Regions from separate parts of the Caldifermentibacillus hisashii genome, predicted to be linked through region 1. Evidence: predicted binding sites of a transcription regulator. Region 1 holds the regulator's gene; the other holds the start of a gene.
What was found. Region 1 encodes Rex, which represses fermentation and respiration genes when NADH is low (regulators of the CRP and FNR family bind a similar motif). Its sites were predicted from a motif close to TTGTGAAATATTTCACAA; they were not measured.
Positions count from the first base shown of each region.

Region 2: pflB (formate C-acetyltransferase) is a predicted target of Rex. The motif match lies at 1,456-1,473, and genes of this name have one in related genera.

Region 1 is NZ_CP155467.1:568,566-572,790, forward strand. It holds gene NSQ14_RS02725 (ABC-F family ATP-binding cassette domain-containing protein) at 1-1,719, opposite strand, end outside; gene NSQ14_RS02730 (redox-sensing transcriptional repressor Rex) at 2,198-2,857, shown strand; gene tatA (twin-arginine translocase TatA/TatE family subunit) at 3,032-3,211, shown strand; gene tatC (twin-arginine translocase subunit TatC) at 3,223-3,963, shown strand.
Region 2 is NZ_CP155467.1:852,035-856,259, reverse strand. It holds gene NSQ14_RS04025 (oligosaccharide flippase family protein) at 1-940, opposite strand, end outside; gene pflB (formate C-acetyltransferase) at 1,507-3,738, shown strand; gene pflA (pyruvate formate-lyase-activating protein) at 3,954-4,225, shown strand, end outside.

The sequences.
Region 1 (4,225 bases):
TTCTTTTTCTTGTTCATAACGGGTTTTTGCATCCAAATCGGAAGCCGGTTCTTGCGTTTGGTTGTGCTCGCTCTCTTCTGATAATTTTTGAATCTCCATCATTTCTTCCTTTTTCTCTATATAATAATCATAGTCACCCAAATACTCGGTCACACCGTTAGTAGAGAGTTCAAAAACTTTTGTTGCAATTCGGTTAATAAAATAACGGTCATGAGAAACAAACAAGATCGTACCGGGAAAATCAACAAGAGCATTTTCCAAAATTTCTTTACTGTCTAAATCGAGATGATTTGTTGGTTCATCTAAAATTAAAAAATTTGCATTTAACATCATTAGTTTAGCCAATGACAACCTTGCTTTTTCACCACCGCTCAAAGTTGAGACGTTTTTTAAAACATCATCACCGGAGAACAAAAAATTGCCAAGAATGGTTCGGATTTCTTTTTCCGTTTTTGTCGGATATTCATCCCAAAGTTCATTTAATACTCGCTTATTTGATGTTAAGTTTGCTTGTTCTTGATCATAGTAAGCAATGGTTACATTCGCTCCAAAATGGATGTTTCCGGAAAGAGCCTGGAGTTGGCCGACAATTGTCTTTAGTAGAGTAGATTTGCCGACACCATTTGGGCCAAGCAAAGCAATGCTATCTCCTCTTTGAATTCGAAAGTGGATATTTTTTGATATTTGATTGGCTCCATAACCAATGGCCAAATCAACCACATTAAGAACTTCATTGCCACTTTGCCGCTCAATTTGAAAGGAAAAATTAGCAGATTTATCGTCTCTGTGCGGTTTATCAATCATTTGCATTCGTTCCAGTGCTTTACGCCTGCTTTGTGCCCGTTTTGTTGTTGATGCACGGGTCAGATTCTTGGCAATAAATTCTTTCATTCTTGCTATCTCATCTTGTTGTTTTTCATACATTTTCAAGTCACGTTCATAATTCTCTGCTTTTTGGACTAAGTATTGACTGTAGTTACCGACATATTTTGTTAAAGTAGTCTGAGCGCATTCATAAACTTGGTTTACAAGCTTATCAAGAAAATAGCGATCATGGGAAACAATAAGAATGGCTCCATCATAAGATTGCAAATATTGTTCTAACCATGTCAATGTATCGATATCTAGGTGGTTCGTCGGCTCGTCCAAAATTAAAATGTCCGGCTTTGATAAGAGCAATTTTCCTAAAGCCAGGCGAGTTTTTTGTCCGCCGCTTAAATTGGATATTTTTGTCTCTTGATAATTGAAAGTGGAAAAATTAAGCCCGTGTAATACGGAACGAATATCTGCTTCATATTGATATCCGCCCAGTTCTTTAAATTCATGCTGTAAATAATCATATTCGGACAAAATTTGCTTGTATTTGCCTTCATCTGTATAAGTTTCTTCCTTTGCCATTTCCTGCTCAAGATTACGTAACCTTTTTTCCATGCTACGTAAATCTTCAAAGACAGTCAGCATTTCATCCCAGATAGTTCTGTCTGAAACGAGACCGGTATGTTGATCTAAAAAGCCAATTGTTACTTCTTTTGGCTTAATAATTTCTCCGGAGTCATAAGCAAGTTCACCGGCAATTATTTTCAGCAAGGTTGATTTGCCTGATCCGTTTCTACCAACAAGGGCAATTCGGTCTCTTGTATGAATTTCTAATTTAATATTCGAAAGGACAAGATCTGCCCCGTAATATTTATTTAGTTGATTTACTTGTAGTAAAATCATGATTTGCACCTCAACATTTCACAATAAAAATGGTCCTTTACCTAGAAATATAACAGCTTTGACTCTGTTTTGCCTTTTAAAAGAATGAATGACTGACTAATTATTTTCAGAGTGAAGTGAATGGGAACATGCTGTTTTTGATTACTAAATAATCGATTCCTTCCTCTACCATAACATATCCAGTCGCTTTTCGCTCCATCATTTCCGACATTTAAAGGAGAGCCTGTAAATGTCATGTCAACAAGTCTATATAAAAATAGTACATGAAGGGGAGGAAAAATGGCAAATGGAGATTAAATGAAACTATCTACAAGACAGATGAAAAAAAATAGTGTATCATAGTAGGTGAATATGTTAACAATGCAATGTAAGCGTTCACAGTGTGCTTTGAATGCCTTATAAAAGAATTACTTCTATAGGGCAATAAAAGATATTATAATAGAAAAATAATAATTTTTCAGCATTGGAGGATTTTGACATGGAAACAGATCAGCTAATAATTCCTAAAGCCACCGCTAAGAGATTGCCATTATATTATCGTTTTATTCAAAATTTGTACCAGTCAGGAAAACAAAGAGTTTCTTCTGCTGAGTTAAGTGAAGCGGTTAAGGTCGATTCGGCAACGATTAGAAGGGATTTTTCTTATTTTGGTGCATTAGGTAAAAAAGGGTATGGATATAATGTTCAGTATTTGTTATCCTTTTTCAGAAAAATATTGAATCAGGATGAAATAACAAAGGTAGCCTTAATCGGTGTAGGTAATTTAGGTACAGCTCTACTAAAATATAATTTCACTAAAAACAATAATACTAAAATTGTCTGTGCCTTTGATGCAAACCAAGAAAAGGTCGATCAAAAATTTGGTGATATTACTGTTTACCCAATGGATTCACTGGAACAAATATTGTCAACTGAAGAGATTCAGGTTGTTATTCTGACCGTCCCGGCTCCTGTTGCCCAATTGGTTACTGATCGTTTAGCAAAAACAGGAATAAAAGGAATTTTAAATTTCACGCCAGCTCGATTAACTGTTCCGTCAAATATTCGTGTTCACCATATTGATTTAGCTGTTGAATTACAATCTTTTGTTTATTTAATTAAACATTACTCAAATGAGGAAGTAGTGGTTGGAGATTAATTTTTTTAGTAGGGAAATGGCAGGTAACACAAAAATTTATCTTCAAAACAACACAATATTTTGCATTGCAATAATTATGATTCATACGATATGATAGGAAAAAAGTTTTTGTAAAATCTTTTTTGGGTGACAATGAATGAATTTGAATGAGGTTGATGGGGGAGAGGGAGAAACATGACAATCGGTCCGGGTAGTTTAATTCTCATATTAATCATGGCATTATTAATTTTTGGTCCGAAAAAGTTACCGCAACTCGGTCGTGCGGCAGGAGATACACTAAGGGAATTTAAAAATGCCACAAAGGGTCTTGCTGATGAAAATAATGGGAAGAGAAAAGATCAAGAAGGCAAGTAGGGAGAGAAGAGATGGAGAAAAACGAATTGACTGTAATTGAGCATTTCGTTGAATTAAGGAGACGGTTGGTTTTTATCGTTGTCTTCTTTCTTTTGGCAATGATCGGTTCGTTTTTTTTGGCAGAGCCGTTGATCGTATATTTGCAACAAACTGATGAAGCGGCCAGTTTGGAACTGAACGCCTTCCGCTTAACTGACCCGCTAAAGATTTATATGCAAATCGCTTTTATCATTGCTTGTGTAATAACTTCACCTTTTGTTTTGTATCAGTTATGGGCTTTTATTTCACCGGGTTTATATGAAAAGGAAAAAAAAATAACCTTAGCCTATATACCTGTTTCGGTATTTTTGTTTTTATCAGGTATTTCGTTTTCATATTTTGTATTATTTCCGTTTATTGTTCGCTTTATGAAACAGTTAGGGGACCGAATGGAAATCAATCAAGTCATTGGGATCAATGAATATTTCCATTTTTTGTTACAAATTACGTTGCCTTTTGGTTTGTTATTCCAATTGCCGGTGATTATATTATTTTTAACAAGGCTTGGAATAATTACACCTGACTTTTTGTCTAGGGTGCGAAAATATGCGTACTTTATCTTGCTAGTCATCGCGGCACTGATTACACCGCCGGATGTTCTCTCGCATATGATGGTCACTTTACCATTATTATTGCTTTATGAAGTTAGTATTTGGATTTCGAAGCTGGCGTATCGGAAAAAAATGAAGGAAGAAGAAGGGCTTGCCGTTTAAACTAAGGAAAATTTTCCATTGTATATTTTATCCATTAAAAAGCATATTGAATTCCGGTAACGAAGCAACTTGGAAGTGGCGGATAGGTTATGGCATAAGGAGCTTGCTTAAAAGGTATAATGGAAACCGGAGTAATTCCCTTGTTATCGGTGAGTACCGCGTTTCGGGTCGAATAAAGCTCGGGACGCCCGAGTTTTATTTAGATAAGGACTATGTTAGAAAGGGCATATGCATAATGAAAATGATCATTTTTATTTACGAT
Region 2 (4,225 bases), 280 kb from region 1:
ATAAAATAACACGCTTCAACAATTGCAGTAATTGTTCATGGTTGTGACTGGCAAATGCTTGTGAAACATTCGGGATCAAAACGGTCATTAATGAATGGGCAATAAAGGCCGGAAAAAAGCCGATCGTCATCGCAACACCTGAAATTAACCCAAAATTTTCCGTCGCTTCTCCCATTGATAAACCGGCAGCAACTAAAGTATACTTAATCAAGAACGGTTGGATGGCATGGGTCAAAGAATGGAATATTCTCATGGCAGTTGTTGGCACGGAAACTTCCATTAAACTTTTCGCCAGTTGACTCTTAGGGATATTTACGGCTGGTCGGTTTTTTAAATACCTTAGCTGCAAAACATAAGCACTGATCAAATAAATAAAAACAAGCAGCTCGCCGCCAATTAATGAAAATAACGCAATCAAAATAGCAACTTCAAGCTGAAAATCAAACATTTGATATATAAATACAAGGATAAAAAGTTGTGTACTTCTTTTCAGCAAATTCGAAACAGCAACTTGTCCCATTTTTTGAATACCGACAAAATAACCCCGGGCAATGGAAGAAATCGATACAATCGGGACTAATAGCAAAATAACCCAGCGAATCAACGGGTGGATCTCACTAAAAATCGGGAAAATCATAAAAATTAGTATCGAAACCGTTAATAAAATTGAAATGAAAATTATTGTCAGTTTCATAGCATATTTTAACATGGTCAAATGATATAGTTCTTCTTTTTCAGCGATAAATTTTGAAATGGAAATTGGCAACTCCATGCTTGCAATGATCATGACAAGTCCAATTAATGGAATAATTGTCATGTATTGACCCACACCATATTCACCTAATTCTTTTGTTATCGTTAAATTAATTAAAAATTCAATACACTCACTTATAAAAGCTGTTGCTGCCAATAAAATGGTTCCTTTAAAAAAATTACTCATAAATAACTCCTTTGTGTCTCAATTGATTTTTTCTGCATGATATTAGCCGCTTTAACAGGCAGTAAGACCCCCGCCTCAAGATTAGGAGTTTACGAGAAAATATATGGGGGAATGAACTACCCGTTAAGGTCCGATTGGTAACTAACCATCAGAGGGGATAAAGAAAACCCCCATCACTTTGTTTCGATTACCGAAAACATATAGGATATTATATTTCTATGAGACAAGTTCAGAAATTATTAAATGAATTTTAGTAATACAGTTCAGCACTATCTTATTTTAAATATATAATACAAACATGCATTCTATTATTTTTCAAGATTTTCTTAGTAAATGTGAATTTTATGTGAAAATCAGTGTAAAACTAACTTTTATCACATTTTTGTAAAAAAAAATTGCTTTGAAATTAGTTATGAAAGTGCTATTATATTCATAGAAAGATTGTTCACTACAAAAATATTTCAAAACTGTATCAGTAACAACATTTTACCTGTTATATATTTTTTTAAACAAACATGTGAAATAGTGAACAAATTATATTAATATAATTTTAGGAGGCATGAGAAATGACTCAATATTGGGAAGGCTTTAAACCTGGTAAATGGCAAGAAGAAGTTGACGTGCGTGATTTCATTATTAAAAACTTTACTCCTTACACCGGTGATGAAAGTTTCTTGGAAGGTCCGACTGAATCAACAAAACAACTTTGGGATCAAGTTATGGAATTATCGAAAAAAGAACGGGAAGCTGGCGGTGTATTAGACGCTGATACGAAAATTGTATCAACTATTACATCTCATGGTCCAGGGTATTTAAATAAAGACCTTGAACAAATCGTCGGTTTCCAAACTGACAAACCTTTCAAACGTTCATTAATGCCGTTTGGCGGTATCCGCATGGCAAAACAAGCATTGGAAGCATACGGTTTTGAACTTGACAAAGAAATTGAACATATTTTCACTGACTGGCGGAAAACTCATAACCAAGGTGTATTCGATGCATACACGCCGGAAATGAGAGCTGCTCGTCATGCCGGAGTTATTACCGGTCTTCCGGATGCATATGGCCGTGGTCGGATTATCGGTGACTATCGTCGCGTTGCCTTATACGGTGTCGATTTCCTAATTGAACAAAAACAAAACGAATTAAATTATATCGGCGACCGTACAATGACTGACGATGTTATTCGTGAACGGGAAGAATACTCAGAACAAATTCGTGCTTTAAAAGAATTAAAACAAATGGCATTAGCTTACGGTTATGATATCAGTAAACCGGCTACCAATGCAAAAGAAGCGATTCAATGGTTATATTTTGCTTATCTTGCAGCCATTAAAGAACAAAACGGTGCAGCAATGAGCCTTGGTCGTACTTCCACTTTCTTAGATATTTACATTGAAAGAGACATAAAAAATGGTACATTAACCGAAAAAGAAGCTCAAGAATTAGTTGACCATTTTATCATGAAACTGCGTCTTGTAAAATTTGCTCGTACACCTGAATACAATGAATTATATTCCGGTGACCCGACTTGGGTAACTGAATCCATCGGCGGTATTGCCCTTGACGGTCGTCCAATGGTAACAAAAACTTCATTCCGTTACCTGCACACTTTGGATAACTTAGGACCGGCTCCGGAACCGAACTTAACGATTCTTTGGTCAACAAAATTACCGGAAAACTTCAAGAAATATGCAGCAAAAATGTCGATTAAATCGAGTGCCATTCAATATGAAAACGATGATATGATGCGTGAAATCTACGGTGACGACTACGGTATTGCCTGCTGTGTATCTGCAATGAGAATCGGTAAACAAATGCAATTCTTCGGTGCCCGGGTTAACGTTGCAAAAGCTCTTCTTTATGCAATCAACGGTGGTGTCGATGAACGTATAAAAACTCAAGTTGGACCGAAATTTGCGCCAATCACTTCTGAATATCTGGATTATGATGAAGTAATGGATAAATTCGATACCATGCTTGACTGGTTATGTGAGCTTTATGTAAATACATTAAACGTTATTCACTACATGCATGACAAATACAGTTATGAACGTTTAGAAATGGCCTTACATGACCGTGAAATTTTACGGACAATGGCTTGCGGGATTGCCGGACTCTCTGTCTGTGCTGACTCGTTAAGTGCAATTAAATATGCAAAAGTAAAAACAATCCGCGACGAAAACGGGCTTGCAGTTGATTATGAAATCGAAGGCGACTTCCCTAAATATGGGAACAACGATGATCGCGTTGACCAAATTGCTGTATGGATTGTTAAAGAAGTGATGAGAAAGATTCGTAAACATCACACTTACCGGAATGCTGTTCCAACACAATCTGTCTTAACGATTACTTCAAACGTTGTATACGGTAAGAAAACCGGGAACACTCCTGATGGTCGTGAAGCCGGTAAACCATTTGCACCGGGAGCAAACCCAATGCATGGTCGTGATACAAAAGGTGCCCTTGCTTCCTTAACATCTGTTGCAAAATTACCTTATGAAGATGCTCTTGATGGTATTTCAAATACATTCACCATCACACCAAAAGCACTTGGTCGTGAAGATGAATCTCAAGTAAGTAACTTAGTCGGTATGCTGGACGGTTATATGACAAAACGTGGTCACCACATAAACGTTAACGTCTTGAACCGTGAAACCTTACTAGACGCTATGGATCATCCGGAAAAATATCCACAATTAACCATTCGTGTATCCGGATATGCCGTTAACTTTATAAAATTAACTCGTGAACAACAAATCGATGTCATAAATCGTACGTTCCACGAATCGATGTAGACAGAAAAGCGAAGGCGACTGTTTTGAAACTGATAAACTGGACTGCCCCCGTAACGAGATAAAGGAATCACGGCTTGAATAAGCCGATGATGACTTATCGACGTGAAGGGGCGGGAAGTTTAGCAGTTTCTAGGAGCCGGAGCTAGACAAATTAAGAGACGGAGAAGCCATCTAATCAGCTTCTCCTCCCCTTTAAAAAGCAAGGAGGATGCAAAATGGTAACAGGTCGGATTCATTCTGTTGAATCATTTGGTGCAGTAGACGGACCCGGGTTACGATATGTTGTTTTTACCCAAGGTTGCCTACTGAGATGCCAATATTGTCACAATGCGGATACTTGGAAAATCGGGAATGGCAAAGAAATGACCGTTCAAGAAATTATGGACGATGTATTATCCTATTTACCATTCTTTGAAGCAAGCGGCGGTGGTATTACAGTCAGCGGCGGTGAACCACTTTTACAAATGGATTTTTTAATTGAACTTTT